Regions from separate parts of the Shewanella sp. 125m-7 genome, predicted to be linked through region 3. Evidence: predicted binding sites of a transcription regulator. Region 3 holds the regulator's gene; each other region holds the start of a gene.
What was found. Region 3 encodes LexA, which represses DNA repair genes until DNA is damaged. Its sites were predicted from a motif close to TACTGTATNNNNATACAGTA; they were not measured.
Positions count from the first base shown of each region.

Region 1: ACVBIL_RS05785 (LexA family protein) is a predicted target of LexA. The motif match lies at 5,234-5,253, and genes of this name have one in related genera.
Region 2: dinG (ATP-dependent DNA helicase DinG) is a predicted target of LexA. The motif match lies at 7,180-7,199, and genes of this name have one in related genera.

Region 1 covers NZ_JBRILQ010000008.1:56,580-67,239, reverse strand. The annotation lists gene codB (cytosine permease) at 1-342, opposite strand, end outside; gene ACVBIL_RS05800 (DHA2 family efflux MFS transporter permease subunit) at 819-2,363, opposite strand; gene ACVBIL_RS05795 (HlyD family secretion protein) at 2,365-3,408, opposite strand; gene ACVBIL_RS05790 (Y-family DNA polymerase) at 3,556-4,809, opposite strand; gene ACVBIL_RS05785 (LexA family protein) at 4,812-5,219, opposite strand; gene ACVBIL_RS05780 (hypothetical protein) at 6,394-7,422, shown strand; gene ACVBIL_RS05775 (inorganic diphosphatase) at 7,494-8,894, shown strand; gene ACVBIL_RS05770 (hypothetical protein) at 8,951-9,649, opposite strand; gene cspE (transcription antiterminator/RNA stability regulator CspE) at 10,147-10,359, opposite strand.
Region 2 covers NZ_JBRILQ010000002.1:76,463-87,122, reverse strand. The annotation lists gene ACVBIL_RS01285 (TonB-dependent receptor plug domain-containing protein) at 1-2,451, opposite strand, end outside; gene ACVBIL_RS01280 (porin) at 3,289-4,476, opposite strand; gene ACVBIL_RS01275 (DNA polymerase II) at 4,711-7,122, opposite strand; gene dinG (ATP-dependent DNA helicase DinG) at 7,223-9,295, shown strand; gene ACVBIL_RS01265 (sulfite exporter TauE/SafE family protein) at 9,304-10,077, shown strand; gene ACVBIL_RS01260 (primosomal replication protein) at 10,074-10,660, shown strand, end outside.
Region 3 covers NZ_JBRILQ010000017.1:6,100-16,759, reverse strand. The annotation lists gene ACVBIL_RS09925 (hypothetical protein) at 59-1,360, opposite strand; gene ACVBIL_RS09920 (ABC transporter ATP-binding protein) at 1,370-2,053, opposite strand; gene ACVBIL_RS09915 (ABC transporter permease) at 2,077-3,312, opposite strand; gene ACVBIL_RS09910 (ABC transporter permease) at 3,314-4,555, opposite strand; gene ACVBIL_RS09905 (outer membrane lipoprotein-sorting protein) at 4,555-5,409, opposite strand; gene ACVBIL_RS09900 (transposase) at 6,014-6,994, opposite strand; gene ACVBIL_RS09895 (hypothetical protein) at 7,079-7,837, opposite strand; gene lexA (transcriptional repressor LexA) at 8,336-8,956, shown strand; gene ACVBIL_RS09885 (cell division inhibitor SulA) at 8,953-9,513, shown strand; gene coxB (cytochrome c oxidase subunit II) at 9,995-10,660, shown strand, end outside.

The DNA.
Region 1 (10,660 bases), on a different contig from region 3:
AGCAACGCCAACACCGAACCAACCAACTTGAGTGCCGCCAAGAAGTAGCGAGGGTAACCAAGAACCTTTTAAACCGAAAGAGTAACGAGCGAGGAGGTGGGTTGAAAGGCCTGTTTGAGAACCAATATATCCAAGAAACGAAGTGTAAATACCGAGAATTAAATTACCAATGAGAACTGCGAGAACAAAATCATTAAAGGAGAGGCCAGTGCCGAGCGTTCCTCCTGTCCACATACTTGCTGAAAAAAAGGTCAGTCCCAACATTACCATTGTTAGGGATAAAACGCCTTTACGCGCCGAATTAGGTACCGGGATTAAACTATAATTATTATCGCTTGCCATTTATTGTCCTTGGATTAAATAAAGAAAATACACGGCTTACCTAAAATGAAAAAGCTACGCCAATACTGGGCTACAGCAGTTGCACATCAGGCAAACGGCGCGTAGTTTAGTGATTATTGACGCAGAGTCAAGCAAATATAGAAGCGAATCTAATAAATAAAAACAAAGGTAATCAAGCCGTAGACATAAAGCTAATGCTTAGTTGTAGCGCGATGTAAAATGAGGCGGATAACAATGCAAAATGTTAATGGCTGGCCGCTTTGAGTGGCGGCATTAACTTATGTTGAAGTTTGTATCAATAGCTTAAACGTAAACATTAGGCCGATATAAATTCATTTATCGAGCGTAAATTAATCATCCCTCTAGTGTTAACGAAGCAAGAGATATTAGACTAAATGATAAAAGCTAAGCGTCCTCAGACTGAACGCTTAGCTTATTATGTTAACCCGCTAGATAGGTAGAGAAGGTGAATTGAGTTATGGAGCTGATTCAATTTTGGGTTTAGGTTTAAATAACGCCAACAATGGAATTAAACATAAGTAGGAGACCAGTAAAAAACCGAACGTATATACGAACGCCGTTAATGTTGATTGCTGCTGTAGTATATTTTGCAGCTGGGCTATAAATGACGGATCAGTGATCGTGGTACCTTGCATCTGCGCCGCGTTCTGTAAAACCGGATTAGCTGGTGAAAGGGCGCCACCTAGCTGGTTCCACTCTTGTTGCTGGATCCGCGAGAAATAGGTATTCACAATAGAGATGCCGAAAGAGCCACCAATTGTTCGGCACAAATTAAACACCACTGCACCACTAATCGTGTCTTTCGGTGATAGGGTTGCATAGGCCAGCTGACTTAACGGTGCAAAAACCAATCCCATACCCGCGCCTTGTATAATACTCGGCAGTAAAATCCAGTAGATGTCGATTTCAAGCGAATACTGAGTCATCAAATAGGTGCCAAGGGCATTAAGAGATAGGCCAACAGTAATAAGCAGCCTTGCATCGATTTTGTCCATATAGCGTGCCATTCCTAGCAAAACAATTGCAGAGGCTAGGCCCCTTGGTGCCATTGCAAAACCTGTTGTTTCAACCGGATAATTCAATAGCTGTTCTAGCATCATAGGTTGCAGCTGAGTAATGCCAAACATCCCCATTGAGAAACCCGCCATGACAAGGCACGACATAGCAAGGTTACGATCGCGTAATAACCACACTGGCGCGATATCACTCTTAGTAATAAAAGAGCGCGCGACAAAGAAAATAATCGCAATCACGCTAATAATGGTGGCAAACAAGATGGTATTAGATTCAAACCAGGATTCTTGATTACCTCGGTCGAGCACCATCTGCAACAAACCAATACCAATGGTCATCGCGATGACGATTGGCCAATCAATTTTAGGTTTACCTTTGCCACCGAGCTTAACAAATAAGTAAATCAGCGTAAGGCAGATTGCACCAACGGGGAGGTTCACATAAAAAATCCAGCGCCAATTCATATTCTCGGTGATGATCCCACCCAGTGTCGGCCCTAAAATAGGCCCTAGTAATATCCCGACACTAAACAGTGCCATGGCTTTACCACGTTGGCTTGCGGGATAGATCTGCACCATTATTGACTGAGACAGTGGGATAACTGAAGCCCCAAATGCTCCTTGCATCACCCTAAAGGTGACCATTTCAGCAATGCTATCAGCTTGTCCACAAAGTGCAGAGCTGATCATAAATCCACTCACTGAAACCAACAGTAGATTACGCACACCAAATTTAAGCGCGAGGAAACTGGCTAGCGGAATAAATATCGCTTCAGCCATAGAATAAGAAGTCAGTACCCAGGTGATTTGATCAGACGTGACCCCCAATGCCCCCATCATATGTGGTAAGGCAACATTGGCGATGGTCATATCAAGCAATACCATGATGGCTGATAGCATTACCGCTAACGTGACGAGTTTGCGGCTTCTTTCACTCAATACCTGATTGTCATCAGTGTTCGGCATTGTCTCTGAATTATCGCTCATGTTACTGCTCTTGATGCTTTGGTTGGCTATTAACCGTATCAATGGTTACGTTAGCACTTGCACCCACACGTAGTGGAAAGTCAGGATGCTCACTTTCGTTAGAGAGGCGAATTAACACAGGGAAACGTTGTGGGACTTTAACCCAGTTTCCCGTGGCATTTTCAGGTGGCAACAGCGTAAAGGAAGCGCCACTGGCGGGGGAAATGGCTTCAATGGTGCCGTGATAATCCACCTTAGGGTAAAGGTCTAGGGTTATTGTTGCACTCTGGCCTGCGCTCAGTCGTTCAAGTTGGGTTTCTTTAAAATTAGCTTGAACCCAATACGTGTTATCAACAACCAAAGGCACAAGCGCTTGTCCGGGGGATACAACGCTACCGGCGTGGGCACTTAACTTGCCTAAATGGCCATCTTTAGGCGCGAAAATGTTGGTGTATGAAAGCGATAAACTTGCCTGACTCAGTGCTGCAGCCGCTTTTTTCACTTCTGGCGCAGCATTACCGTGTGCACCTTGAGATTTGATAAGTTGAGCCATGGTTGCCCGCGCGGCGATGACACTCTGTTCAGCTGCCGAAAGCTTGGCACGCGAGTCGTCAAGTTGCTGAGCAGGCAACAACTCTTTATCGACTAAATCTTTAATACGTTTATAGGTTACCTGAGCATCAGATAATTGAGCCACTGCACTTTTAACATTGGCACTCGCAGCCAGTATGGCGTCATCGGTGGCGGCATTATTTTGCAGCGCCATCTCATAGGCTGCGCGAGCTTCATCTAGTTTGGCTTGAAAAGGGGCAGGGTCTATCTGCACCAGTAAGTCACCTTGACTAATCTTTTGATAATCCGATGCATTAACACTGACGACTTTGCCACTGACTTGGGGAGCGATGTAGATAATATTGGCATGTACATAGGAATCATCAGTGCTCGGATAGTTTTTTTGATGTTGAATATAAAAATAACTCAGAGTAATAAGTACTGCGAGCACTACGGCTGCAAGAATAAGATTACGTACTAGATGGGATGGTGCTTGTGTTGAATTTTCGCTCATAATGTTAACCAGTCCGGTTATTCGACAGTCGTCGAGAAGGGGGTGAAGACTCATAACGCTTCAAGGCGTTCATTCGTCTCAACAAATACTAGTCCTAGTTTGTTTCAGTAACAATGTAAGTCGTTAAAAAAATTTAGAAAGTCCCCATCAACATTTAATGATAGGGATGTCTTTCCAGCGGGTGGTATATTGGGGGGTAAGCATCTCTCTGCGCATGCCCCATTTCTGTGATATGCCTTGAGCGGCCAGAAACAGTGCGTCAGTGCCATATTTAGCATTAATGCTATCTAATACCTGCATTCTATTAGGGTTTCTGCTGCTTTCGAACAAGTCCTGCTGCAGGTTGGCCTCACTACACAGATTAATTAGTCCTACGCCGATTTTGTAATAACGAATAGAGGAGTTGAATCTGACGATAGCCGCGCGTGTTGCAGCTTCTATCAATTCACACGTGTCATTCGTTGGATAAGCAAAATGATGCACAAACTTAAAACCGCTAGGCTGCTCATCAAAAGGGGAATTAGAAGCGAAAATTAACATGCTTTGACAGAGTGAGCCTTGAGCCCTGGCTTTGGCCGCGGCGGTTGATGCATGCTTGCTTAACGCCTGACACAATGATGTTATGTCGGTTATTCGGTTACCAACACTGCGGGTAGAAAAGATCTGTTGCTTGTCAGCTCGTGCTTCATCCCATGTTTTGCACACTTCGCCGTTCAACTCACGGACGGTACGCTCAAGCTCGATACTAAATTGCTTGCTTGCGATACCGGCTTTCATCTGTGACAAGGCAAAAGCACTGTGAATATTCATCATCGCAAGTCTGTTAGATATACGTCTGCCAACCCCCCATACATCGTCGGTCTTCATGGTTTTTAAAATGGCAATGCGCTGTTCATCACAGGTAATGGCGCAAACACCTTTATAGCCGGGTATTTTCTTAGCTGCGTGATTGGCGACCTTAGCCAGAGTGAGCGTCGAGCCAATCCCCACACAGACAGGAAGCCGTGTTTCTTTCCAAACGGCGCGCCTTATCTTCATCGCATGCTCAGTTAAACAAGGGATAGCGGGGTAACAGTGCTTAAACGATAAAAACGACTCATCGATACTGTAGATATGCTGCTCAGGTGCAAAACGGCCAATCACCTCCATCATGGCAGCAGATAATGAGCCATAAAGCTCATAATTTGAAGATAGCGCGATAACACCTTTTTGCTCACACAGTTTTTGCGCTTCAAAGTAAGGGCCGAACTTATTGACCCCAGCCTCTTTGGCCAATCTGTTAGCCGCAACAATCATCCCATCGTTATTACTTAGCACAACGATAGGGCGGTTACGCCAGTCCGGCCTAAACACCTGCTCTGCGCTGCAATAAAATGAGTTAGCATCCACAAGTGCGTACATGGTTAGTCGTTCTCTAGTATTGGGCTTTTACGATGGCAGCGAATGGAGCGGATCACCACGCCCTCAACACTAAAAGTGTCGTGCTCGAGGATAGGCGTGCTCATGTGAGATTCATTAGCAGATAGCAGTAATCGGTTCACCTTATCGATAATCTTGCATACGAAAGAACCGTTGAAGTTCGCCACGATAACATCTTGATTTCGCACATCAACATGCCTATCGACTATTAAAATGTCGCCATCGAATATGCCGACCCCCTCCATAGAATCACCACTGGCATGGCCAATAAATGTTGAGCTCGGATGCTCAATCAGCAATTCATCAAGACTTAGCGGCAGTTGCTTGTAATCAGTGGCAGGGGATTCAAAACCTGTTATGCCCGCACTGGCTGAAATTGGAATTATGTTCATGCTAAAAGATAGTTAACTGTATATTTATACAGTATAGTGACTTTGTGTGATTTTGCGCAATAAGGATGACAATTTTCTGTGAGCAGCCTGCAGTTTAAAACAGCCACGCATAATAGTTGTTTAACGGCTTCTTCTTTAAATTCTGGGTATATCGTTATCCACCCATAACATATCTCCTATGCAAAAAGCTTAGGTGAAATTTTTCATAAGACTCGGGGCTGTCTAAGTCAAATAGCCTAAATATTAGTGATTGAAAACTGTTTTATGCTTAATTTAGTGTACAACGACTTGAATATGGTTTTGAGAGCAGGGCCTGTTAAATATCCCCGATTATTTTGTTGATCCTAGAAAATGAAATAATTATGAATCCCCATGTTGCTTGCTGGCTAAGAGGCGAGAGGATTTTAAGTATACCGATGTAAGCTTTTAAAAAGTTGCAACCTAAAAATGCAATCAACCATTAATGGGGTTAGGTGTAATTGTTTATGTTTCATTATCTGATTTTGCTTGTTGGTTTGTTAAGTTTAGCTTTGCTCTATGTAAGATGAATCTACTTTAGGTAAGTAGTTAGAGGCAAGTCTCCCCTTATTGAGCCTCTTGCATCACTCTTTTTCAGTTGTTGTTTTTAATTGATAAAACTATATTTAAAAGCACGTAACGCATTGTGGTGAAAGTAATTGATCCCATAATTCATTTATTTAAACCCCTTTATTTGCTAGGTAAAAGCATTCGTTTTTACTTGAAATGATTTTAAAAAGAACCTGAAAAATTGATATGCCAACCACGCGCAATCAGCAACAATCTGTCGCTATAAAAAGTAAATAAAATGTAATCATGGCTCTCATACAAAACGTCCATTACTCGAAATGCTAGCTAAAAAAATCTGCCTCCCCCTTTCCGTGATCAAGTAGTTGTCAGATATGCTTAAAACTAGATCTATATCAAAGTTGCTACATGCCCACTGCAAAACCCGAACATATGATTGACGCAGATCAATACTATTGTTTTTGAGGAGGCTAGATTAGCACTAAGTTAGTTACAAATAACTTGTTTTAAATAACGGTTAAGCAACGTTTTTGATTGGTTATTTGAGCAAATTTATTAGTAATAAAGGTCAATGGCACCAAATATGTAACCGCTACTGCTGGATTAACTATTTTTGAGGTTCAAATTTATGAAAACAACACTGGCTTTAACACTGATTCTTTCACTATTTACAGCAAGCACAGTACAAGCTGCAACAGCTTTACCTCATGAGGTCCAGATAAAAAAGCACCCTGAAGCATTAGAGATCGTTGAAGCGAGAGAGATGAAGTTTCTCATCGACCCTGCTAAGGCGGGGCTGACCCCTCAAGAAGGCTTACAAACGATTTGGAATAAAGTTAAAGCATTTGCAAAAAAGGAAAACATTCAGCTTGAAGAGAAAACCTTTGATGCCGATGGACTGACTTTTTCAACCAAAGTGTATTACGACACGCCAAAAGGGGATCTAACCAAGCTTGGATATGTTGTCAGAATCACGACAAAATATTTAGAAGGAAAGCCCTCTTCGTCTGCGTTAACAGTTAAGTTTATCGATAGAGAAAAGCCTGAACTCGTATTTACCGCTATGGAAGATGAAGAGGATGCATCTGTTGAAGAGAATGTAGGTCCTGCTGCTAATCACTTACTCGATACCTACTTAGAAAAATCAGTAAAAGTAGAAGTTGAACTTACCAATTTACCAAAAACGCTAGCTGACTTTGCTCAATATGTTCCACAACTAGAAACCCTAGGTCTTGACCCAAGCATTCCCCTTGAAGGTGTTGGTGCATACAGTGTCAGGATGAAGCCTGGGTTCATGATCCTTCCTGGTTTGCCTTTTCCTGCGGGGATCTCCATGGAAGCATGGCTACCCATTGAGGGGGGAGAGCACGCATTTGTCTATGATTTCTCATTTGGCTACCCGACTGGGGATTACTACGACATGGCTGAAACTCATATTACAGCTGAAAAATTCATGCAAAAAATGTACGCGCAGATGGATAGCGAAATTGGTTTACCAAAAAATTCAGTTTGGCGCGGCTCAAAAACGACCTACTTGCGCAAAGGCGGATTGAAGCTTGAAAAGTTTACACAGCTTAAAGATGTAGATTTAAGGTCCTACAAAGAGCCAGCTAAGAATCCGGATGGGACAGTGGCATTTAATGACGACCCATCATAATTGCACCAGAAGTATGTAAACAAAACTCTACAATAAAACACCTTTTTTTTAAATAACTTAGGATAAAGATAATGAAGAGAATACTGTCTTACACATTAGTTGCAGCGGCTGTTTGTTTAACAACAACAGCAATGGCTAGCGTCGCTCCCCATGTTTCAGTACTCCAAGGAGAGAAAAATTTTCTCTCTGGATATAGTGCTCATAACATCGATGGCACCGTCAATGTCGTCGTCGAGATCCCTGCTGGCCAAACTGCAAAATATGAAGTAAATAAGAAAACTGGCATGTTAGAGCTGGAGCAGAAAAACGGTAAACCGCGTTATGTAAAATATCTTGGATACCCTGGCAACTACGGTATGATCCCGAGAACTATTTTACCAAAAGATCAAGGTGGTGACGGTGACCCAATGGATGTTTTAGTCTTGGGTCCAGCAGTGCCAATTGGCTCAGTAATTAAAGCACGCCCAATTGCCGTCTTAGATCTAGTGGACGGTGGCGAAAATGATTATAAAATTCTGATGGTTCAAGATGGTAGTCCACTTTCTGTATGTAGTGATGTTGCATGTCTAGATGATAAGTTTCCAGGCATTACCACTATTATCAAAACTTGGTTTACTTCTTATAAAGGCCGCGATGAGAAAGGTAACTTTAAGCTTGAAGCGCGTGGATTTAAAGATAAAAACACAGCGATTCAACTTATCGGTGACTCAATCTTAGCTTACGAAGAGGGCCAAATTAGTGATCAAGATAAAATCGCGCTGCAAAAAAATGGTAACCCAAAGTTACATTTCTGGCCTGGTTCTAAAAATAATGGCTACAAATTTGCGGGGCAAACAGCCCAAGGCGACAGTGAGTTAGATAAACTATACGGTACATTAACGCTACCTTCTTATATTAAATATTATGAAGTTGATCAAGCCGACGACATTATGCTTAACCCGTACTTACAGGTTGCGACTATAGACCAACCAGCAGTGATCGATCCTGAAGTTGGCGTCTATAACTATATAGTAAACGCAGATGGTAATGTTGCGATTGTCCAAGAAGCGACGCACCCGATGGGGCGTATCTACAAAAATGGCTATATCAGACCTGAAGATGGTAGAAAGAAAAAAGTTAAAGTTAAAGGCGGCAAGAAGAAATATCCAAAAGAGAAATTTGGTCACACATCTGGTGTAGCGGGTGGTGTTGCTCGTCTAGGCGGCGAAATTTTATTTGAAGATGGTACTTGGGTGATTAACAACAAGTCAGGCCGCTACTCTAAAAATAACGTCGATCGTACTCCTGAGCAGCTAGCTAATGTAGCTAAACTAATCAAAGCAACCGTTAACCCGTCAGGCAAGCCATGGGGAGAAGTGCAATACCGCTTAGCCTATGGTAACGAAGCAACTCAAAATAAATACGAAGGCAGCAGTCAAATAAAATATCTTGACGAGAAGAAAAAGAAAAAACCTTACATTTTAGGAGAATAGGCTTATTTAAGTAGCCAGTAAGTAATAAACCCTCGCTTCAACTGATAAGCGGGGGTTTATAATATTATATAAGGCATTTTTTTAGTTTCAGGATTCGCATAATAAACATTTAGAGAGTGAAAAGCGGCCTTCATAATGTCTTCAGGACCATATTCTAATAGATAAATAGTAGGCCCCCAAGCCTCTCCACCAGTCTCAACCCACTTTCTAATTAGTTTAGCGGCATAAATCAATTTGTCAGGTGTACGATCATCGATGTGTTTACTGTATCGTCCAGATTTATTGTTAACTAGCCAACGCTCTCCATTTTTATCGTAGACGATCTCACCACAAAATCTGGCTTTTTGCCCTGCAGTCGCCGAAACGTGTCCATATTTCTCTGTATACCCCGTTAATTTTGTATATCCATCTTCTGGTCGAACAAATTTACCGGAATATTGACGACCCCTTGGGTGTGGCACAGGCTGAATAATGACAAGCTTGCCTTGTTCATCTATGCACCAATCATAGGCAGATTTCGTAGCATCAATCACTGCCGACCACTGCTCATTCGCGACCTGAAGATAGGGGTTGAGCATGATGTTGTCATGGGGATCAACTTCATAATATTTTACGTGGGAAGCGCTAACAGGCATACCATATAGTCTATCAAGATCAGCGGTATCATTTGCATTTACCGCAAAATTCATCCCACCAAATACCACCATAAAAGAGGCAACGGTTGACTGCATCGCCAGACTAGACTTATTACTCATAGGGAACATTCCTTTTGTTCTTTATTTATCACATACCTTAGCCCTTAAAGGAGAGGTTAGGAATGTTAATAGACTTATATTAGCGCAGAACAGAGCCAATCAGCTTGATCTATAACAGCAAGTAAGCGAAGAGAGAATCGCGTTCACTAATGGCACATTGTTAATGGATGCTTTTGGACCTCTGATTAGGTGGCTAAATTGACCGTAACAATACAGATGAAATTAGCTGGGTTATAGGGAAATTAGGCGTGTGGGAAAGATATGAGCTTCTAAGAAGCTGATGGGTTAACTGCCGCCATCACCATTTTCGGATTATAAACTGGTAACCCCATTATAACGAGTTAGCGAAAGTTAAAACGCCATTGCAATGTGAAAGTCTTGATCTTCTTTGTTTACGAGTAAAGCGGCTTTTTATTCAATTTTTAAACATTACAGGTACAAAAAAAGGCCGCATTAGCGACCTTTTTTGCATATCAGCTTACGTTATTAGCGCTTAATTAAAGAGCGACTACGTTGCTTGCTTGTGGACCTTTTGGGCCTTGCTCTACTTCGAAAGTCACTTTTTGACCTTCAGTAAGCGTTTTGAAACCTTCAGATGCGATAGCACGAAAATGTACGAATACGTCAGCGCCACCGTTGTCTTGAGCAAGGAAACCGAATCCCTTGTCTTCGTTAAACCATTTTACAGTACCAGTAGTTGAGTTAGACATATGATGCCCCTTATTTAGTTTTAAAAAGTTCAACATTAACACTATGTTAATTTATTGAATTATATCATGTTACGCTAAAATATAAGGCAAACGTCTAGCTACAAAACACGGTTTTGATAGTGGAAGCTTTACTTGTACTTGATGCTGCATTTAATAACTCTCTGAACAACTGAGCGATATAATAACCGCTGTGCGTTTTTTGTACAGCGCTTTTTTGATTTATTTTGCCTTTTTTAAGCAATACCTTTATTTAACAGTTATATGCATATTTTCGTTTTAGACTGCATTGCTCCATTGAACT
Region 2 (10,660 bases), on a different contig from region 3:
TTCAAACTCAAGCGTTGTTGAGTTATAAACTTGGTTTTCACGCTCAAGGAAGTGTGTCCAAGAAAGGTTGAAGGCAAAGTCACCCGCTAGTGCTTCTAGAGCATAGTTAGCTTCGATATCCAAACCTTTAGCAGTCATGCGACTTAGGTTGGTAGACTTCTCACTAATATATGATAATTCACCATTAGTACGTTCGATATTGTTACATAAACTAGTAACGCCACCTAAGTAACAGCCATCTAATGAGTCTGCGGCGCCAATTGAATCAATCACATCTGTTAGTTCAATCGCCCAATAATCGACAGTAAAGCCTAATCCATCAACAAAGTTTGGAGAGTAAGCAATACCGACGGTAAAGGTGTCACCTTCTTCAGGCTGTAGTTCAGCGTTACCACCGACTTGAGCTAGCTGCTGTTGGTCACTATTATTACTACCACCAACAGGAACACCGTCTGCAGTACAGTTACCCTGTTGGGCTCCTGTCAACTTACTCCAGTTATCAGAACCACATGGATCTATTGCACTTGGGAATGAGTCAGACTCTGGCGAATAAAGAGAGTAAATACCTGGAGCACGGAACACTGTACCGTAGGTACTACGGAATAATAGACCATCGATGATACCCCACTCTAGACCTAGCTGGTATGTTGTTGCAGCATCAAAAGCACTGAAGTCATCCCAACGTACACCCGCTTTTAAGTCTAAGCGTTCAACTGCTGGTAGATCTGCAAGTACTGGAATAACAAACTCACCAAATAAACTGTTAATTTCCAGTGAACCTGAAGTCCCTTTGCCTTTATTACCTGTTACTTCACCCATAAACTTGCCAGAGTCAGTAACATAATTGAGTTCTTCTTTGCGGAACTCATAACCAACACCACCAGAGATAGTACCGGCAGGTGCATCAAACAGATCGCCACCAACAAAAGCTGTAATAGTTTGCAAAGTATATGTATCAGTATCTGCTAGTGGAGCAGATACATAATCAAGCATCTCTTGAGATACAGAACCTGGACCGCCAAATACGTTCATTGATACACAATCAGCAATTGGTGCATCAGGTGTGCCACACACGATATCGCCATCATCATTCTTAAACGAAGGTCCCATTGCTTTAGCAAGGTTTGGACCATATAACTGACCAAAGTCTGTAGTCGCTATTGAGCTGTGGCCATAGTTATAGTTGACATCATAGTAATAGTTATCATTGATGTCACCTTCAAAACCAATAACTTGCTGGAAACGAGTTACATCTTGCTCGAAGCTACGACCGCCTTCTAACATACGACGACGTGAACGTAACACATCTTCACCAAACGGGTTATAGTAGTTGTCTACTGAAACACCATTGAAAGACGTTCCATCAGGTGTTGTTCCAACATAAGCAGGATCATAAGCAGTATCGTATGGAACTGCCGCTAACTCTTGACGAGACTTACGGTGGTTAATTCGGGTTTCAGAATATACTGATACGTGATCGTTATAATCAAAGTGCCCTTCTACGAAAAAGTTTAATTTTTCATATGGTGTTTGCAGGTAGTTCACTGGGTTGTAGTTATAAGTGTCAGCGTCGGTGAAGTCACGCATATCACCTAGAGAAGCAATACCACCATCACATACACCGTTTGTTTGGTTAGGGCCTGAAGCTAGGTAATACTGACCACACGGTGTTGAACCACTACCGAGGAAATATGGATTAGCATCAGGGCCTGAACCGATAAGACCATTTTTCCAAAATGATTCTTCCTCTGCTTCACCATAAATAACCCATGGATTATTTAAGAAATCGACATCTGTGTCACCTTGGTAAACAGCATCTTGTTTAACATAGTCAACACCAACAACAAAGTGTCCATCATCAAATGCTTTACCCGCAACCAAGCTAAAGCTGTTTTGCTGATTAACATCAACATCAAATGAATTACTTGTTTGGAATGTTGCTTCGATACCTTCGAAATCGCGTCGAGTAATAATGTTAACTACACCCGCAACAGCATCAGCACCATATGTAGCTGATGCACCATCTTTCAATACTTCAATACGATCAATCATTGAGCTTGGAATTGATTGGAAGTCAGAAGACACCGGGCGACGACCGTTAACTAAAACAAGCGTGCGTGAAGAACCTAAACCACGAAGCTCTACGAATGTGCCACCACTACCACCGTTATTGGTAGTTGTCATAGCTGGCGAACCCGACATGACTGCACTGTTTTGCAGGAACTGACCAACATCTTGAATACCTTGCACAGCCATTTGCTCTGCAGTAATGGTCGTCATTGGTGATGCTGTTTCTAAATCAGTTCTTTTGATTCTTGAACCGGTAACTTCAATACGCTCAACCGTATCTTCTGCTGCTGCTAATACTGCTGGAGCGGTAAAAGCTGCTGTCATTGCACCACTAACTAGTGCTAAACGCACTGAGTTAGATAGAAAGTTATTCTTATACATTGTAAATCTCCCTGGACTCTCTTTTATTTTTTTTAGCCATTCACATCAATTAACGAAAAGTTACATAGATGCGAATTTGCACACAAATAAAAACACACGAGAAACATATTTACAACATTTGAAACGTATAAGCCTTTTTCTGATACAAACACAAAGAGTTAGCCTATAAAACACTTAGCCTCTAAATTAACTTTTATGAATATTAACTACTGAACTTGATCTCTTAGGGAGGTATAAAAAGCGTTTCGACATAGGGCGCCGGCTTTAGCGGCAGACAAAGCGAGTAACCACAAATAGCTGAAAGTCAAAGATTTTGTAAGAATGAGAAATTCAAAAACAATAAAGTTAAAGCTCTACAACCTGATTTTTTTTGATTGATTTAAGTGAAGGTAAGACAAACGTATTGCTCTCAAATTTCGTTATATTTGCAAATAGAATTGCTAAGATTTCACCTCAGATCATGACTATAACCAGCTTGCAGTACATGTAGTGTAAACTATTAATTCCACTAAACTGCGCGTTAAAAAGCAAAGCGCAGCCAACCTAATATCCTGATAACAAAAAGAATAGCATTCACTCAGAGGGCCAACTCATATAAAATTCAAAAAAAATTGAAAAATATGCTGACTGCACACTTTTCAGCCAAACGTAGAATTTCAGTATTACAAAGTATTAATATTGGTGAGCGTCGCCTAGCTAAAGTCTACTACAACCTCTTCAAACTCTCGGGCTGCAAATATATTTTTCCGAACCGTTATAGCCAAATGGAATAAACCGCTTATATTAAAGCCAAAAAAAAGCGCCTTTAATAAGGCGCTTTTAATAAATCAGACAGTGTTACATGTAGTATCTGATACCGATAGAAATAGCGTCATCTTCTGAAAGGCCCATTGCAGTTTCTTGGGCTTTATTTTTGCTGGAGAAGTCACTTAAGTCTTTACGAGCTTCAAGATACAACATAGTGTTGTTATCCCAAACATAGTGTAGACCTACAAATATTGACTGACGCTTAAACACATCACCATCATATGCTGCACCGTACTCATCATTCGCGTCTAAGATGTTATACCCGATTAGCGGACGTAAACCGTTGTCAAAGTGATAAGATGCTAGCGACTCTAAACCCCATGCTTCTGGGATGTAACGGTTTAGGTTGTCAGTGTCGTGGTATTCTTGCTTGTTAACGTTAACCGCACCGTAGAAGCCTTTAGCGTTAAACTCACCCCAAGTTGCGCCAGCACCAAAGATTAAATCAGTTTCTTGTACAGACTCACCTGATTGATAAGTGGCATCGAACTCACCAACGTTCAAACCTGCTGTTAGAATTAGGTTTTCAGTTGCGCTATATGTCGCTGATGCGCCGTAAGTATAATCGTACTCTACCGTGCCAATAACATTAGATGAAATAAGGTCACCAGTAGAACCAGGGAAGATGTCGCCCTCATATAAGTCAAAGCTATCTTGCTTCAACTGTGCTTGCACTGCGAAACTGAAATCACCAAACGCGTTACGATATTGAACCGTCTTGTCACCACGGCCAGTGCCGTTGATCGCGCCATCAGCTTTGTTTAGTGTGTAAGTACCTGATGTGTTACCGTCCCAAGTGTTTACTAGGTTAGTATTGTTAACCACATCATACCAAGCGCCCCACTGCTTACCGATAGTCAATGAACCATAAGTGTCATGAGTAAGACCTACATAGCCTAAACGAGTGCTGATGAAATCATTGCTTTCAGATGTAAATCCATTGCTTGAATTCTCAATTGAGCTATTACCTACTAGGTTTAGACCTAGCTCAACTTTTGCAAACGTTTTCCAGCCTTCGCCCATATCACGGGTAAAGCCAAAATTAATACGAGATGAGCCGTTTTCTACCTTTGTAGAACCTTGAGTATTAATTACTCGAGCATCAATCCAGCCACCGATTTCTACTGCATTTTTATCATCTTTATACACTTCAATTGCTGATGCTGTTGGCACGAATATAACTGCTGCCAAAGCCGATGCTACTAGAGTCTTTTTCATGTAATTTGCCTAACCTTAATGTTGTTCAGTCTGCTTCATTCAAATTGTCATCCATTTCGTTGTTTTCTTTCTATCCTGATTAACTGCGAGATTAACAAAAGATTATCAGCCACTCAAAGACGAACATCACACTATTTGCCAGTTTTTGCACTTAATTAACTGGCAAACACAGAACACAAAAAAGATTGAACCACCCATTAACATTTACTTAGCGAGGCGTTAATAACGTAACACTTAAATTAACGACATTTGATTTGAGGTTATTTCACTGAAAGTAGTTTTCAGTATTGTAAGAATGGGTTCAGCAATAGGCTCTAATTGCCGAGTAAGGTAGTAGTTATAATCAATTATTGTTGATGCATGTTGTACAGGTTCAGCACCATTTAATGTCATGACATATTCAATTCTCGCTCCCCGTTTACCATATTGAGCATCACCTGTTGCATCACAGAGTTTGCGTGCAGCTTTCAAATGGGGAGCTGACTTAGCGGTGTACTCCTCTAGATCACGTCTTAACTGTTTTGTAAAAATAAGCTCATTATCGAGTTCGCCACGATTCAACTTATCAGCAGTGTCTCTCAAATAAGACTCAACATCTTGTTGTTGAAACAACCTCTCGTAAAGTTCATATTGAACTCGTCTTGCCAAAGGCGACCAATCGCTACGGACTTGCTCCATCCCCTTAAAGATTAATTCGGAGTCATCTTGGCTATTGCGCTTAGTGCCCACATAGCGTTTTTTGGACCCCTCTATTGAACCTCTTAGTGTGGGCATAAAAAACTGTTCAAAATGGGTTTCAAACTCTAATTCTAAAAAACTCGCTATCGCAAAATCACTGCGAAGTTTATCACTCCATAATTGATTCACCTTTTCAGCTAGCGCTTTGCCTGTTTGTTGCACCTTGGTGGCTTCAAAGTCATTACCTAGCCACACAAAGGTAGAATCCGTATCACCATAAATCACCTCATAGCCTTCAGCTTCAATCCACCGCCGAGTTTGCTTCATGATTTCATGTCCCCGCATGGTGATAGAGCTGGCGAGCCTTGCATCGTGAAAAACACAGCCACGTGATCCCAATACACCGTATAACGAATTCATGATAATTTTTATCGCTTGAGACAAAGGCGCATTTTGGTGCTGTTTGGCTAGCTCTCGTTGTTCGGATAGTTTGGTGATCAACATCGGTAGAATAGGCTTATCGCGGCTAAACTGCGCCCCTAGAAAACCGGGTACCGTTTTGCCTTGCTGTTGACTAGCGCCAAGGTTAAGCCCCTCAATCAAGCCTTTAGGATCGATAAGGAAGGTGCGAATAATTGAGGGATATAAGCTTTTAAAATCGAGCACTAAAATATGGCGGTATAGACCCGGTACCGAATCCATCACATAACCACCTGGGCTTTCAATACCATCACTAACGGGCTTACTCGGTGCTACAAACCCAGCTCTATGCAGATGAGGTAGATATAGATTGTTAAATGCCGCCACAGAGGCGCCAACTCGGCCAAGCTCTAACCCGGTAAGCTTTGCACGCTCAATAACAAAATCAAATAACTGGGTCTTCTGAAAAATATCCCAAACTAAGCGACTATCGGTAAGGTTGTAATGCGCCAAGGCGGGTTTATCATTAAAAAATAGATCGTTGATTTCATCCATACGGTTATCAACATTATGAATCGCTTTACCTTCATCTAAAAGCTGCTGCGCAACGAACTCCAGTGAGTAACGGTCAAATTGATAAAACGCTGCCTTAAGCCAGTCAATCCCATCTAATACAACGCGCCCAGGAAGCGACAAGGTTTCGGGTCGAAACTTATCTTCTACTTTCCAACTCAGCGGTTGCTTATTACGGCCGATATTAAGCGCGATGTTATGCAACTTTGCTCGACGATAAAGTAACGCCAAATCAAAAGTAACCACTGACCAACCAATAATAATGTCGGGGTCATAGTCAGCAAACCATTTGATTAAGCCATGTATTAACTCGACCTCGTCTTGAACCCACTCAATGTAATCTTGCTCAGTGGTTTGGCTTTCACCGACCATAATCACTTTCTGATAGACAATATCATCGCTGGTTTGCCCATAAAGCCCAACGGAGTAGAGTTCACCAGAAAAACTACACTCAAAATCCAAAGAAATGGCTTTAAGACTTATTGTCGACTCAGCCTTCCTAGCTCGGGTAGCAACAAATAGCGGCTGCTGGTAAACACTCTCAGATACTTGCTGACGTTCAACAAAATGCCCATAAAACTGTGCATCTAATGCAATAAAGCGTTCAATCAGAAATCGGTGCTCAGCTTTAACATCTGATTCAAACAGCTCGATATCGAGATCTCTTGCCGCTCTCGTCATTGAGCGTAATTGGCGTGTATCGCCACAATAAAGTGCAGATACGGGGACGTTTGCAAAACTCTTAAGTGCCAATGCGCTACAGCGAACGCCTCTGAGTTCATTGCTTTGCAATAAGCGGGACTCATCACTCGTATGCACAAAACAAACATGCTCTTGTTCGATTACCTCAACCGTAACCGGGCCAGTTGCAGTTTGAACGAAATATTGCAACACAAGACCACCCTGCCGATGCACCGCATGGCGAGTCAGCACCCGACCGGTAATCACTTGCTGCTCGCTCACCCCTGAATTCATACTTTATACTCAATTAAATGCACTATTAATCACTAAACACTTCTTAGGCTAAGTAATCACTGTTATTATGTACAGCACTATTTATTGGCTTAGTGCATTCATGTTATCCGCAGACGTTAAAACTCAAATTCGTACGATATATAAAGGCATTTCAAGCTCGCTGCCTAACTTTTGCCCTCGCCGGGAACAAAATTATATTGTTGCGGAAATATCAAAAACGCTTGCGGGTGAATATGACAAAAACCGCCGCATTATCGTGGTTGAAGCAGGCACAGGTATTGGTAAATCGCTGGCGTATATTCTCGGTTCTATCCCGCTCGCCTTAGCGAGTAAGAAAAAAGTCTGTATCGCAACCGCGACAGTGGCACTGCAAGAGCAACTACTGCATAAAGACCTGCCTTTTTTTCTACAGCAATCAGGGCTAGATTTTACCTTTGGCTTAGTCAAAGGTCGTCAACGCTATGTGTGTTTATCTAAGCTTGAGATGCTTGTTGGCCCAGATAACAGCAGCCAAATGGCAATGTGGCAAACCAAACCCGACCAAAGCCAAGTCGACATGTTAGAAGCCTTGCTTAAGGATTATCAATCTGGCACTTGGAATGGCGAGCGCGATACATTAACCAAACCGCTGCCAGATCATCTATGGCTGCAAATAGCTTGCGACAAGCATAGCTGTCATCGCCAACTTGCCAGTCATAGGAATTGCCCTTTTCATAAAGCTCGTGAAGATATCGACACTTGGGATGTGCTCATTGCCAACCATAGTTTGCTATTTGCCGATTTAGAACTTGGCGGTGGCGTGATTCTACCGGATCCCGAAGATGTGTATTACATCATCGACGAAGCGCACCATTTACCGATTGTTGCCAGAGACTTTAGTAGTGCGCAGGCGACGGTACGTGGCTCAATCGACTGGCTCGATAAGCTGAGTAAAACCACCAGCAAGCTTCAAAATCAGATTAAGAGCAATTATATCATCGCACCTGCGCAATCGATGCTCGATCATATCGGTGATATTGCAGGGCTACTGAATCAAGTGGCACAGTTTTGCGACGCTCAGTCGGCAAAATTCGATAATCCAGAAAACCGCTTTAGGTTCGAGCATGGAAAATTACCGTCTGCATTATCTGTTCAGGCCGAAAACTTAGCGACCGCATCGAATGTAGCCCTAAAGCAATTTAATAAAATGCTGTCTTTACTCAATGAAGCGATTAAAGATGGCGAGATCCCCAAGCATCAGTCTGAAGGCTTACTGTCTGAAACCGGCTTTATGTTGCAACGGCTTGAGAATCTGCAAAAGCTATGGAAGATGATGGCTAAAGAAGATAGCCCCAAAGGCGCCCCTATGGCTCGTTGGATTGAGCAGCTAACAGGTAAACAACCCGACTATCTATTTAATGTGTCGCCCATCGAAGTCGGCTTTATGCTGGAAAACCTATTATGGAATAAAGCCGCCGGAGTTGTGCTTTGTAGTGCAACCTTGCGGGCATTAAACAACTTTAACCATTTTACCCATCAAGTCGGCCTATCTATCAACGATGGCAGCCGCTACCTTGCATTAGACTCACCATTTGATTTTGAACAAAATGCGACCCTATTTTTGCCCAAAATGAACTGCGAACCTACGGATGATAAATATACCGATGAGCTGGCTAAGCATATTGTGGCACTCGTTGAGGATGAAACCGCAAGCTTGGTCTTGTTTGCCTCCTATTGGCAAATGGAGAAAGTCGCTGACTTGGTTGAAGGTAAGATTAAGACAGGGCTGCTTATTCAAGGTACGCTACCAAGACAAGAAATTTTGAAACAACATAAAGCACGTTGTGATGAAGGTAAGCCGAGTATTATATTTGGTACTGGCAGTTTTTCTGAAGGTCTCGATTTACCAGGGGACTACCTAACGAACTTAATTATTACCAAGTTGCCTTTTGCCGTTCCAACCTCTCCGGTAGAGCAAGCGCATTCGGAATACATCAAGATTAAAGGCGGCAATCCATTTATGCAGCTGACTATTCCAGATGCTTCACGCAAACTGGTGCAAAGCTGTGGTAGATTATTGCGTAAGGAACTGGATTATGGTCGGATTTCAATTTTAGACAGACGTTTAGTGACTAAACGCTATGGAAAATCGCTACTCGATGCCCTTCCACCTTTTCGCCGTGTAATTGAATAGGACCACCATTGGATTTACTTCTCGACCCAAGTAGTTGGGCCATACTCGCATTAGTGGGTTTTATTGCAGGATTTATTGATGCCGTCTCCGGCGGCGGCGGCCTGCTATCAATCCCCGCATTGCTGACCATGGGCGTTTCGCCTCACATGGCATTAGGTACCAATAAACTAGCCGCCAGTTTTGGCTCCTCAATGGCTGCTTACACCTATTATAAGCAACGCCTTTTTTCGCCCTCTTTGTGGTATCACACTTTTATCGCCACCTTTATTGGCGCTGTCATTGGTACATTCATCGTTTATCTTATTGATAATCAATGGTTGGAAAAGTGGCTACCTATCATGATTATTGCTATCGCGCTTTATACGCTATTTCAGCCCAATGCTATGGGCGATAATAATCATAAAATACCGACTAAAGCTAAAAGTAAGCTCAAGCAATGGCTGCAGGGGTTACCGTTAGGCTTTTACGATGGATTTGCAGGCCCTGGGATTGGCGCTTTTTGGACAGTATCGAGTACCGGGATACATAAGCTGCCGCTACTTTATAGCTGTGGCCTTGCCAGAGCCATGACCTTTACCAGTAACTTAACCTCATTAATTATCTTTATCATGTTAGGAAAAGTTCATCTGGTTATCGGGTTATCGATGGGGCTTTGTATGATGGTAGGCTCTTATATCGGCGCGCACTCAGCCATTAAATTTGGCCTGCCCTTTATACGGCCAATCTTTATCACAGTTATACTATTAATAGCAGCGCAATTAGTGTGGAGTGCATGGCTATGACAACTGATGAACTAGTCAAAAAACTGAAACAACAGCTCAAACAGCTGGAACAAGAAGTGTTACAACACGACTCTCGTCTGCCTGCAGGGCAGCGTAAAATGATGCAAGATATCGAACGCTTTAATAACGAGTTATTTATTCAAGTGGGTGGTCAGCTTCAGCCTTGTATCGATCAACTCGCTAAAAACATCGCCCAACTTGAGCAGCTATTAAAAGCCAATCGCTCACCCTATACGGTCGTCTCTAGTTGCGAGAAAATTCAAGACAGATTTAGTGCACTTAGACGTGCGCTAATGACAACCGGTATCAATGTAAAGTCTATCGAGCAACAAAAACGTAGCCGCAGAGCCTATGCCATTAAGCGAGGTGTTAAGTCTCATAATGACAGTGGTTTTAGCTGGATCGCTTCAAACGTGATGCAAAATAGCCATCAACTCTATGAAGAACTTAATAAACATTTGAACTGGGCTAAAATTATTGAACAAAAAATTGAAAATTTGCAATCTTCACTTGAAAACTGTCATAGTGCTGACAAAATCAAACTGCAGAATGAGATCCTTTCGCTGCATAGCCGTCTAGGCAA
Region 3 (10,660 bases):
ACTAAAGCTATTAATAATTCAGCATTTAATCGCGTTCATTCCAATTTAATCCAATTCATTAAAAGTACCAAGCTAGCTGCGCATAGAAGGATAGCTCGAAGCTAAAATACTGGTCATTGGTAAACTTGAGTCCAGCATACTCTGTACCGTTAGCGCCAATAGGCACGGTAAGCGCCGAGGTTAAGCGAAGATCATCGCTCAAACTGTTTTGGCTAAGCAGCTGATACAGGGCTGAGCTATCCGATACATTATAAAAAAGGTTTTGCGATATTGACCACAGCGGTGTCATCTCAATATAAACACTGCCGGTAAGATAATCTTGCGCGAGATTATACAGCTCGCCACGCGCTATCTTTGCCACCAGCTGAGGATGTTGCAATAGCGACTCGGGACTATAATCGCCATTGCCAATACCAAGGCCATTGTAGAAATACTCAAGGGTTCCTGTCATATTCCGCTCAAACCCAACCCAAGAGTAGCTCCAGTTACTGACTAAAGAGAGATAGTTCTGCTCCCCCCAAGTTGCGACCAGATCCGTTGCCCAAATCGCCCCTCCGACACTGACTATGCTAGAAACACCTGCGACACGGCTGTCATAGTGTTCCGCCAGCAAGAGGTCATACTCATGTATGTAATCAAAAAAACCGTGATATTTAAGCGCTAATGTGGCGACATCAGCGGTGACATCAGAATTACTATCTCGCCGAATAACATAGGCCGCCTGTAGATCGCTACCATCTTGTAGTAGGTGCTGGCCATACAAGATGTCATCGCCAGTTTTATACTCCTTATCGAGTGAGCTGGGGTCAAATGGATTGACAAAATCCATGGGGTTAAAAAACAGGCCATTACCCCATGTGAGCGCCTGCCGTCCAAACTTAATCACGTTATTGTCCCCCTGATAGCCCACGATGGCCCTATCTAAACGCTGCAGCATCACAAAATCTCTATGCTCTGTGAGGGTGTCGGTCAGGTTAAATAGTCGCTGTTCATCATTTATCACCGAGCTAAGGCTTAAATAATCACTCGTCAGTGCGCGGGTTTGGAATCTGTGTTTGCCATAGCCCGCCAGCAGTTGATAATCGACTTCGGCTAGCCAACCCGATTGCCAGCGACTCCCGAGGTGATAACGAAACTGCGCAGTTTGATTAAGCTGCTGCTGGCCATAAAGTGCTTGGTAAACACTGCTATCAGAAAAAGCATACCCATCTAACTCATACTTGAGATGACCATGATGCTGTAACTCTGCAGACGCTAGAAAAAATGGCAAACCACAGAGCCCCAAAAAATAGGTCAGAATAGGGAGCTTACGCCACAAAAAACGTTTATCCGCTCGCTTGTTGCTACATTCTTTACCCATGACTCAATCTCAGCTCGTTGAATCGGTAACGATTTTGCCATCAACCATGTAGATATGACGGCTGCAGTAGTCAAACACCTGTGCATCATGGGTAGCAATTAAGAATGTAATGCCATGCTGACGATTTAACTGTGTAAACAGCTCCAATAGTTGTGCCGATGTTTTAGAGTCCAAGTTAGCCGTAGGTTCGTCAGCTAAAATCAACACAGGTTTTGAGACAATGGCACGGGCAACAGCCACCCGCTGCTGCTGTCCACCAGAAAGCTGCGCAGGTCTTCGAGTCTCAAGCCCCGTTAGCCCCACCTCTGATAAGATTTCTTGGCTGCGACGCCTCCGCTCAGCTGCAGAGATCCCCTGCAGCTGCATAACAAACTCGACATTTTCTTGGACGCTTAAAACAGGAATAAGATTATAAGCCTGAAAAACAAAGCCTATTTTCTGCAAACGCACATCGGCTCGCGCAGACTTTGTCAGCCCGGTTATTTCAACATCACCAACATAGACTGTCCCACTATCGGGCTCATCTAATCCACCTATTGCATTGAGCAAGGTGGTTTTTCCTGAGCCAGACGGGCCAGACAACACCGTCATCTCGCCCTGCTCAATCATTAATGAGACATGATTTAATCCATAGATTGTCTGATCACCCTGTTGGAATGTTTTGACCAGTTGCTTACAAACTATGTTACTCATTGATTACCTTCTTATTTATCTTGCTAAGCTGCGGTATTGATTGATTCTATGGGATTAGAGCGTGCCGCCTTAATCGCCGGCCATAAACTGGTGATAACCCCAAGCGCAATAACGATAATATTGGCTGCGATAACATCTTGGCAATGAAGCACTGGGTATAGCCTGGTATCCATACCCGCCATCGCCAGTCCATCAGCAATAGCAGAAAGGTCGATGCCAGCAGCCAACGAATAAGTCGTAACCAGTGCCAATGTATCCCCGACAATCAACCCTGTTATCAAGAGTAGAACAGCCTCAATCACAATCATAAAAACAACCGACTTTGACTGTAATCCCAGCGCCAAAATCAAGCCTATCTCTTGCTGTCGCTCAAATATCGACATCAACAAGGTGTTAGCTAAACCAAAGCCAAGCACACTAAAAACGATGACAATAAAAATAATAATGTAGCTATTCATCAAGTCAGATACTGCAGCCAGATAGCCGTTGAGTTCACGCCAAGTTGCAACTTGATAGTTATCATCGACAACCTCTTCAAGGCTAGAAGTCACTCGCCCTAACGATTGCTGACCATCGGTAAATACTGCTATTTCGGTCACCTTATTCGGCATATTTAGCAATTTTTGGATAAAGCCCTTTCCAGTGTAGATAGTCGCGAGCTCTTCCTGTTCTGTCGGTTTGTGATAGATCCCAACCACACGCACTCCAGACTCGGCAATCTCATTATCGACATCCTGCAATGTGATAACGACTCGCTTATTGAGATCAGTCTTGAGTCTAGCCGCCATTTTCTGGCCGATAATGATGCCGTTGTCCTCACCATCCTCGAGCATTCTTCCCGCCACAAGTTCGAGCTCGCCCACAGTAAAAGGTTCTTGTTGCGGCGCAATCGCAATTAACTGAGAACCCAATGTCACACGCTCACTGGCGATCATCACCGGAGAGCTGATCCTAGAAGCCCATTGAGTAATCCACGACTGGTTAAGTTGCCTCAGCAAAGCGTCTGCAGGCTCTGAAATATGATTTATCACATTCTGATCATTAAGAAATTCATGCTGATGCACTTGGATCTCTCCCGGTAGGTTATTTAGCGAGGTCTGGTTCATGCCATCGACCATACCGCGCAGAAACGCCGACACCACGATCATCGACCACACCCCAAAACTAATCGCCAATAGTAAAATAAGAGTACGCCTGCCGTTGCGCCAAAGATTACGCCACGCCAACACAAATAGAACAGGATTAAAAAAATGGCCCATGTTATTTACTCTGCATCGCACTAATTGGCTCGAGGCTTAAGGTTTTAAACGCTGGATAGATAGAGACCAATACAGAACCGATACAGACCACTAGCGGGCCAATCAATACAGAAAGTGGCGACAACAAGGGATATATTCGATCTCCGATACCAAATTGCGCTCCTATGTCTCCCATCCCCGGAAGCGCAATACCAACTTGGCTAAAGTAAGCCGCAATAACACCGCCCAGCAGCGCACCAAGCAACATACCTATAATGCCCATCATTAAGGTTTCAATTAATATCTGTGTAAATAACCGACTCGGTTTAGAGCCTATCGCCAGCATGATGCCAAACTCTTTAGTGCGCTCTAATACCGCCATGAGCTGGGTATTCATTACCCCTAAGATCACTAGCAAGACCAGCACCGCATACATAATAATGGCACTAGAGAGATCCGCCTCAATCCCCTGCTTAATTCCGGGATTAAGCTGCTGCCAATCATGAACGGTTAACTCAGTCCCTGCTTGCAAAGGTGCAGGCAATAGGGTCTGTAATTGCTGCCGATAAAAGCTTACCTGTGACATAGAGGGGGCGTTAATACTCACAAGCGACACTTGATTGTGCATCTCAAATATTCGTTGAAAAGTGGCCAAAGAGACTTGCGAGGTTGTACGGTCGACGTCATTAATCCCAGTGTTAAAAATCCCAGTAACCAACAGCACGCCAGCGGCGAACCCTCCCTCCATCGTTGAGCCCATCACAGTGAGTTCGTCACCAACTTTGACCTGTAGATTTTTAGCCAGACGATCCCCAAGCACGACTTGATTGTTATCGCCAGCGTCTAGGTAGTGCCCCATAATGATCTGCTGCGCAATGATCGACGCGCGGCGTTCCTTATCAGGAACAACGCCGTTAACGAGCATTCCGACACTACGGTGTTCACTCGCGGCTAATAGAAAACCACTACTGCGGGGAAGGACATCGAGCTCTGGAAACTGCCGCTCTATCATTGCGACTAAACTACGACTATCGGTAATTCGTTTGCGTAATTCAGGCTCATCTAGGTAGCCCTGTTGATTTATCTGCAGTTGGCTGGAAAAAATCCGCAAGGTATTTTCAATCATCATCGGATAAGTACCCGCTTGCATGGTGATCATAAATACCAATAGGGTATTACAGAAAATCATCGCGCCAACGGTTAGCCATGTACGACGCTTATGCTGCCATAGGCTTCGCCATGCCAAAAGAATTTGGCCGCGCATCAGCGGGGGTTTCTAAGATTAGACAGGGTGAACATATAGCCCGGCAGCGTCATATCAAAACGGACATTTTGATTACGGATCTCGGTCCACTCTAGTGCTTTTTCAACCTGAGACATGCGACAACGCATCGCAACACTTCTATTACCGACAGCCTCTATGTCACCGCATTCCATCGACTTAACCAGCTTATTATCTTGATCCCAAAACTCCTGACGCAACATCACCCAGTCATCCCTAAGCACGGTGACCTGCTTGCCCCATACCACAGGCGCTGACTCGTGGGGGATTGACTCGATGGTGTACACCCTATGCCCATCAAGCTCTTGGGTATGAATCAAACGATGTGAATAATCATCGAGTAACTCCGTGGTACGACTGACATCTTTATTGGAGAAGTCACTGCCCATCCAGCTTTGATTCATCATCGACGATGGTACTTTTATCACCCGATTGATTTTAGGCGAATAACTCCACATCTGTTTATCATCAATAAGAAAGGCGTTGCCCGCATCGACCTTTGGCTCAGTGACCCGAACCAATGATTTTTTATCCCCCTGAGTCCAGCCCTGTACCGTCATCGAGCGCTGCCAGTCTGGACGATGGATCACCATAGTTAACAGACTCGAAGAGGTTAACCCACGCCAGTTATCCATCGCTTTTTGAATCATTTCTTTAGCAGAATCTTTATCCGTTGGCAGCGAGGCATTTTCGGCAGGATTAACCGGTTCAGAGACAAGAGCTCCGGCTAGGGAAGAGACTGTCAGAGCAGCCGATAACATCACACCAATAGCCAGCCCTAATGAAACCAACTTACGGTGATTTAACCTAGTGTTCTTGCTAGATAATCGGCTCATGATGCCACTCTAGTAAAACGATTTTAGTTAATAATAGCCTAGTTTATAAAATCAAAAGTTTTATCGATCTTACATAAGCCTAAATGTAGATACTGAGTACAGAATGCAGTTATAAGGGTATTAAGATCAGTTGCCACATTTCAAATGTGGGATCCAGTTTCAAGTGAAACTCCCCCGAATATGAAATCAATAAGTTAAGAGCTGAAATCCAGATAGGCATAATCGAACGATCCGGGATAAGGTGAAATTATCCGCAGAAATCCAGCCAAAATGAAACTCTCAATTTCAACGAGTGACAGGCCTCATTTAGAGGTAAGCACGGGGCATAGAGTAAATCTAAATGTAGCTAAGAATTTTAAAGTTTGGACAAAAGCTATTCACCACTAAAATAACTGAGACAGCCATTATTATTTACAGTACTTATCGTCCTCAATCACAACTCAAATGGCCAAAGCTTTTGACTCATACCTTGCCTAAGCTCGACAATCACAAGCTGAACATGACTTGCGAGCAAAATATCAGCAATTAAAATGAAAATCACGCAGCAAAAATGCCCAAACATCAGTCTGGTAGCGTAAAAAGGGTTGAGTAGGTTTAACGTAAACTAACTACAATCTAGCCATCGGTGACAATTGGCTGCACCTTGTCGTCGTTTACGCTCTAGATGTTCACAATACGTCGATAATTCTTGTGTATTGCCCACTGCGCCTTTGAATATTTTCGTGAACTCGGCGGTCATTTTAAGCCAGTTCTCGGCAGGTATGTTTAAGCGGTGCAGCAACTGCTGTGAGGATGGGCTGATAGCACCTCGTTTATCATGGCGTTGGATTCGACCTGTATCATCAACGAGTTGTAGATAATCTTTTGCATTAAACATCAGTCCTTTAGGCATATCTTGATGCTCATCGCCTACAAAAGGGAGTAGCGATTTAGGTTGTTCGCCGTTAACTGCCGCTTTGATGCGCAGCTGGATACTGGTGAAGTCTGAGGTGTCTGGAGATATCGCTATATTGGCTCGGATAGGATTGAGGTCGACATAGGCCATACAAGCCAGCACCGCCGCGTCATCAAGTAACGCTTGCGACTTAAAGCGCCCTTCCCAAAATCGACCCTTGCACTTATCTTCAGCATTGGCCTTTCTGGCTATGGGTTCATTAAGCGCCCGCATAAACCAGGAGATATCCATGAGTCGAAGTCGGTACTCTTTTATCCGCTTATTGATGATTGTTTGTTGATAAGATTCAAGAGGTTCAGCTTTAATAAAATCGTGATTCAGGCTGTCGCCTTTGAACAGTTTTTGCCATTGCGTTACAACCTCGATATCTGACCAGCTCTTAGCCAACTCAGCATCAACCCGCAATACAAGGTGCAGATGATTACTCATCACCGCAAAAGCACAGATATCGATTGCGAACACTTCAGCTAGCTGCAACAGCCGACTTTCGACCCAGTCACGCCTATGCTCATAGGATTGTCCCGTGTGAATATCAACCCCACACAGGAATGCCTTTCTAACACAGCGACTTATGCAATGATAATAAGGGGTATCTTCCAAGCTGACTAACGCTTTTCTTGGCGTTGGCATAACACACTCCTCTGTTCAACCTTAACTAAAGCCTAGTAGAGGAATCGTAGAGGAATCGCTATCCAACAATTTTGGGTGTCTTGGTTATTTTTCTGATAATTGGTGATTAAACTGTTCTGAGGCACTTGGAGAGTATAGTTTCGCAAATTCCAAAGCTTCGCTTTGAGTAAAAGGTAGAAGGCTTACCACACTGATCTTGTCAGGGGAGTCATGATCATCAATCTCCCGCTCAGTTTTATTACTAGCCCATTCCTTACGAGAAATAACCTGTAAGAAAACTTGCTCTCCGTCTATAGGTTGTAACTGTGTCTGGTCTATTTTTCCCGGCGGCAGTATTGTTGATAGGGCTTTAACGTCCAACTCCTCATTCCAATCACTTGGACGACAAGATATAAAAAATCTTGCCCTCGATAGAGCTTCGCCGAGAGTATCTTTAACTTTCCTCAAAGCCTTACGAAGCGTTCCTTGGCGAAGCTTAAGCTCATCTACAGCATCCAAAAAGAACACTGCCGTCTGATCGGGGGCTGCAAGCCAATCTTCCCATGTATGTTCTTCTTCATCTGACAATATATCTAGAACTTCACTGTCTTGGAGCTGCTCAAGCGGAATGAAAAACGATACATTCCCGTTAGCCCGGAGTATTTCATTTCGTCTTTTAAACTCATGAGTTTTGCCACATTTACCATCAGCGAGCACAACGACACAACGGTTGTCCTTAAAATCATCCCAGCTCAGACTGCCAGATGTATTTTCGCCCCATAACGACAAAAAGTCGGGTTCGACAAGGTGTTTTTCAGAGGGTTTTGCGAATCGGCGCTCTATCGGTACATGATGGATGGTCATACTATGAAATGTTCCAGATGAAGAAGGTATCACTGATTTTATATTCTCATATCCATGGTAATTGTCTAGCATTTACCCCTTGATTCAATGGGGTATATGCGCAGATGCAGTAGCTAGTTCATAGACTGGTAAGCCGCCACCTCCTTAAACACATTTCCGGCATGAGCAAAACAAAGTCAAGCAGGGGTCAGTTTGCACGAAAGTTCAATTAATGCAGGCACGAAATGGGGCGTAATTGAGCTAAGCCTAATTTACATATTCACTCAAAATCCCTACTTCCATCGAATTTCCATTCAAAGGTCTTATCTAAATTTATAAGCGCAGATGTAGGACAAAATAATAGTTAACTTCAGCCACTATTCAATAACGAGTTTCACATCGCTGGATTTATTTCATTTGAAACTGGATCCCACACAAAACAATATAACTGGTTATTACTTGCGCTCAATAAAATACTGTATATACTCACAGGTACTGTATAGAAAGACAGGGTTAACAATGAGACCACTTACACCGCGCCAAGCTGAAATTTTAGAGCTAATTAAACGTAATATTGCAGATACTGGCATGCCACCTACCCGTGCCGAGATCGCGAGACGTTTAGGTTTTAAATCAGCCAATGCTGCCGAAGAACATTTAAAAGCCTTAGCTAAAAAAGGCTGTATTGAAATTATGCCGGGTACGTCTCGCGGTATTAAGTTAACCCAAGAAAGCACTGAAGAAGCTGATTTAGGTTTACCGCTTATCGGCCAAGTTGCTGCGGGTGAACCCATTCTTGCCCAAGAGCATGTTGAGCAACACTATAAAGTCGATCCTGCGATGTTCCGCCCTTCTGCTGACTTTTTACTTAGAGTCCGTGGTGACAGTATGAAGAACATTGGCATACTTGAGGGTGATCTACTAGCTGTACATAAAATACAGCAAGCTCGCAACGGCCAGATTGTCGTCGCTCGTGTCGAAGACGATGTCACAGTGAAACGTTTCGAGAAGAAAGGCAATAAAGTTTTCTTACATGCAGAGAACGAAGAATACTCACCGATTGAAGTTGATCTTGCGAACCAAAGCTTAAGTATTGAAGGCTTAGCCGTTGGTGTGATCCGTAATGGAGACTGGCAATGAACAAACTAATAGGTACCAGCCCGCGTCATCCAGGTCTTTGGCAAGATATGCCGTCGACAAATATGACCAGTAACGCAACTAACCATATCACGACTATGGTGACCCAAACTCAAGGACGTGATGAGCTAACACAAATTAGTGCACAGCTCTCGCAACTGAGCCAGCAAGGCCGTTGGATTGTACTCATCAGCCCGCCGAACATAGGTTATAAGCAGATGCTGGCCGCTGCGGGCGTTAGAATGGATAGAATATTGTTAGTTCATGCTAAAGATGAAGTTGAAACCCTCTGGGCAATGGAGAAAGCATTAACTAGTGGTACATCGAGTGCGGTTATTACTTGGACTAACGCTTTAGATGCTCGTGATAGTCGCCGTCTACAGCTCGTTGCTAAAAGCGCACGCGCTGCTGGTATTTTAATTGAAAGTACGATTGAAAGTAGCAGCGAAAATGGCATTGGAAGTCGCATTAAAAATGCAAACTGCCATTCACTGGATAGCAGGATAAACACTCAGGGCAGCGCTTTTGCTCAAGCCTCTCTTTTTGGCGCCATCCACTAAAGTATCAAGCCCTTCTTTCTAATATCTTCTTTCTAGTAAAGAAACTCAGTTCGGCTAAAGCTCTCATTCGAGGGCTTTTTTATTACCTGCAATTTATTTCCATAATATGCAAATGAATCAAAAAGTGATCTTGATCAATATTTAAACACCAAGTAGTGTAACAAGTGATAACAACGATATTTAGTTATATCCGAGCGATTTAGTCGTCGGTCTCTGTTTTATGGACTGTAGATCCTGAACAACAACAGAGGCTGAAATCGGCCTGATATATTTCAGCCGTAAGTGCCAACGTGGTGACACAACCCAGTAGCTAATACTGAAAATACAATAGTCATGGTCGCAATAGAGATAATGCGGCTCGATTGACAAACCACTCGCGCACTTTGAAGTCATCGTTGCTTTTTTGGGAACTGAAGAGTTTACATAGAGCAGAGACTTACTGTGTGACTCTTCTTTGTCTTGTTGACAGAGGAGAAGTCTAGTGAAGCAATTGTTGTATTGTGTGCTGGCGTTGCTATTTTCGCCCGTACTTTTTGCATCAGAAATGCCACTTAACATGACAGAGGGTGTAACGGAGATCAGTGGGCGGGTTTATAACCTCCACATGATTATTCTTTACATCTGCTGTGCTATTGGCATTGTGGTTTTTGGCGTGATGATTTATGCCATGATCCACCATCGTAAATCTAAAGGCGCTATCGCCGCCAACTTTCATGAAAGTACTAAAGTCGAGATATTGTGGACTGTCGTACCTTTTATCATTCTTATTCTCATGGCCATTCCTGCAACCAAAACCTTGATTGCTATGGAAGATCCGAGTAATGCCGATCTCACCATCAAAATTACCGGCTCACAATGGAAATGGCATTACAGCTATTTCGATCAGGATATTGAGTTTTTCAGCTTACTATCCACTCCACGAGCACAAATAGATGGTACTGAAGCAAAAGGGAAAAACTACCTCCTAGAGGTTGATAAGCCTTTAGTGCTACCAATTAATCGAAAAGTGCGCTTTTTAATGACCTCTGAAGATGTTATCCATTCTTGGTGGGTACCCGCTTTTGCCGTTAAAAAGGACGCTAACCCCGGTTTCATTAACGAAGCTTGGACTCGAATCGACAAGCCTGGTACTTATCGAGGTCAGTGT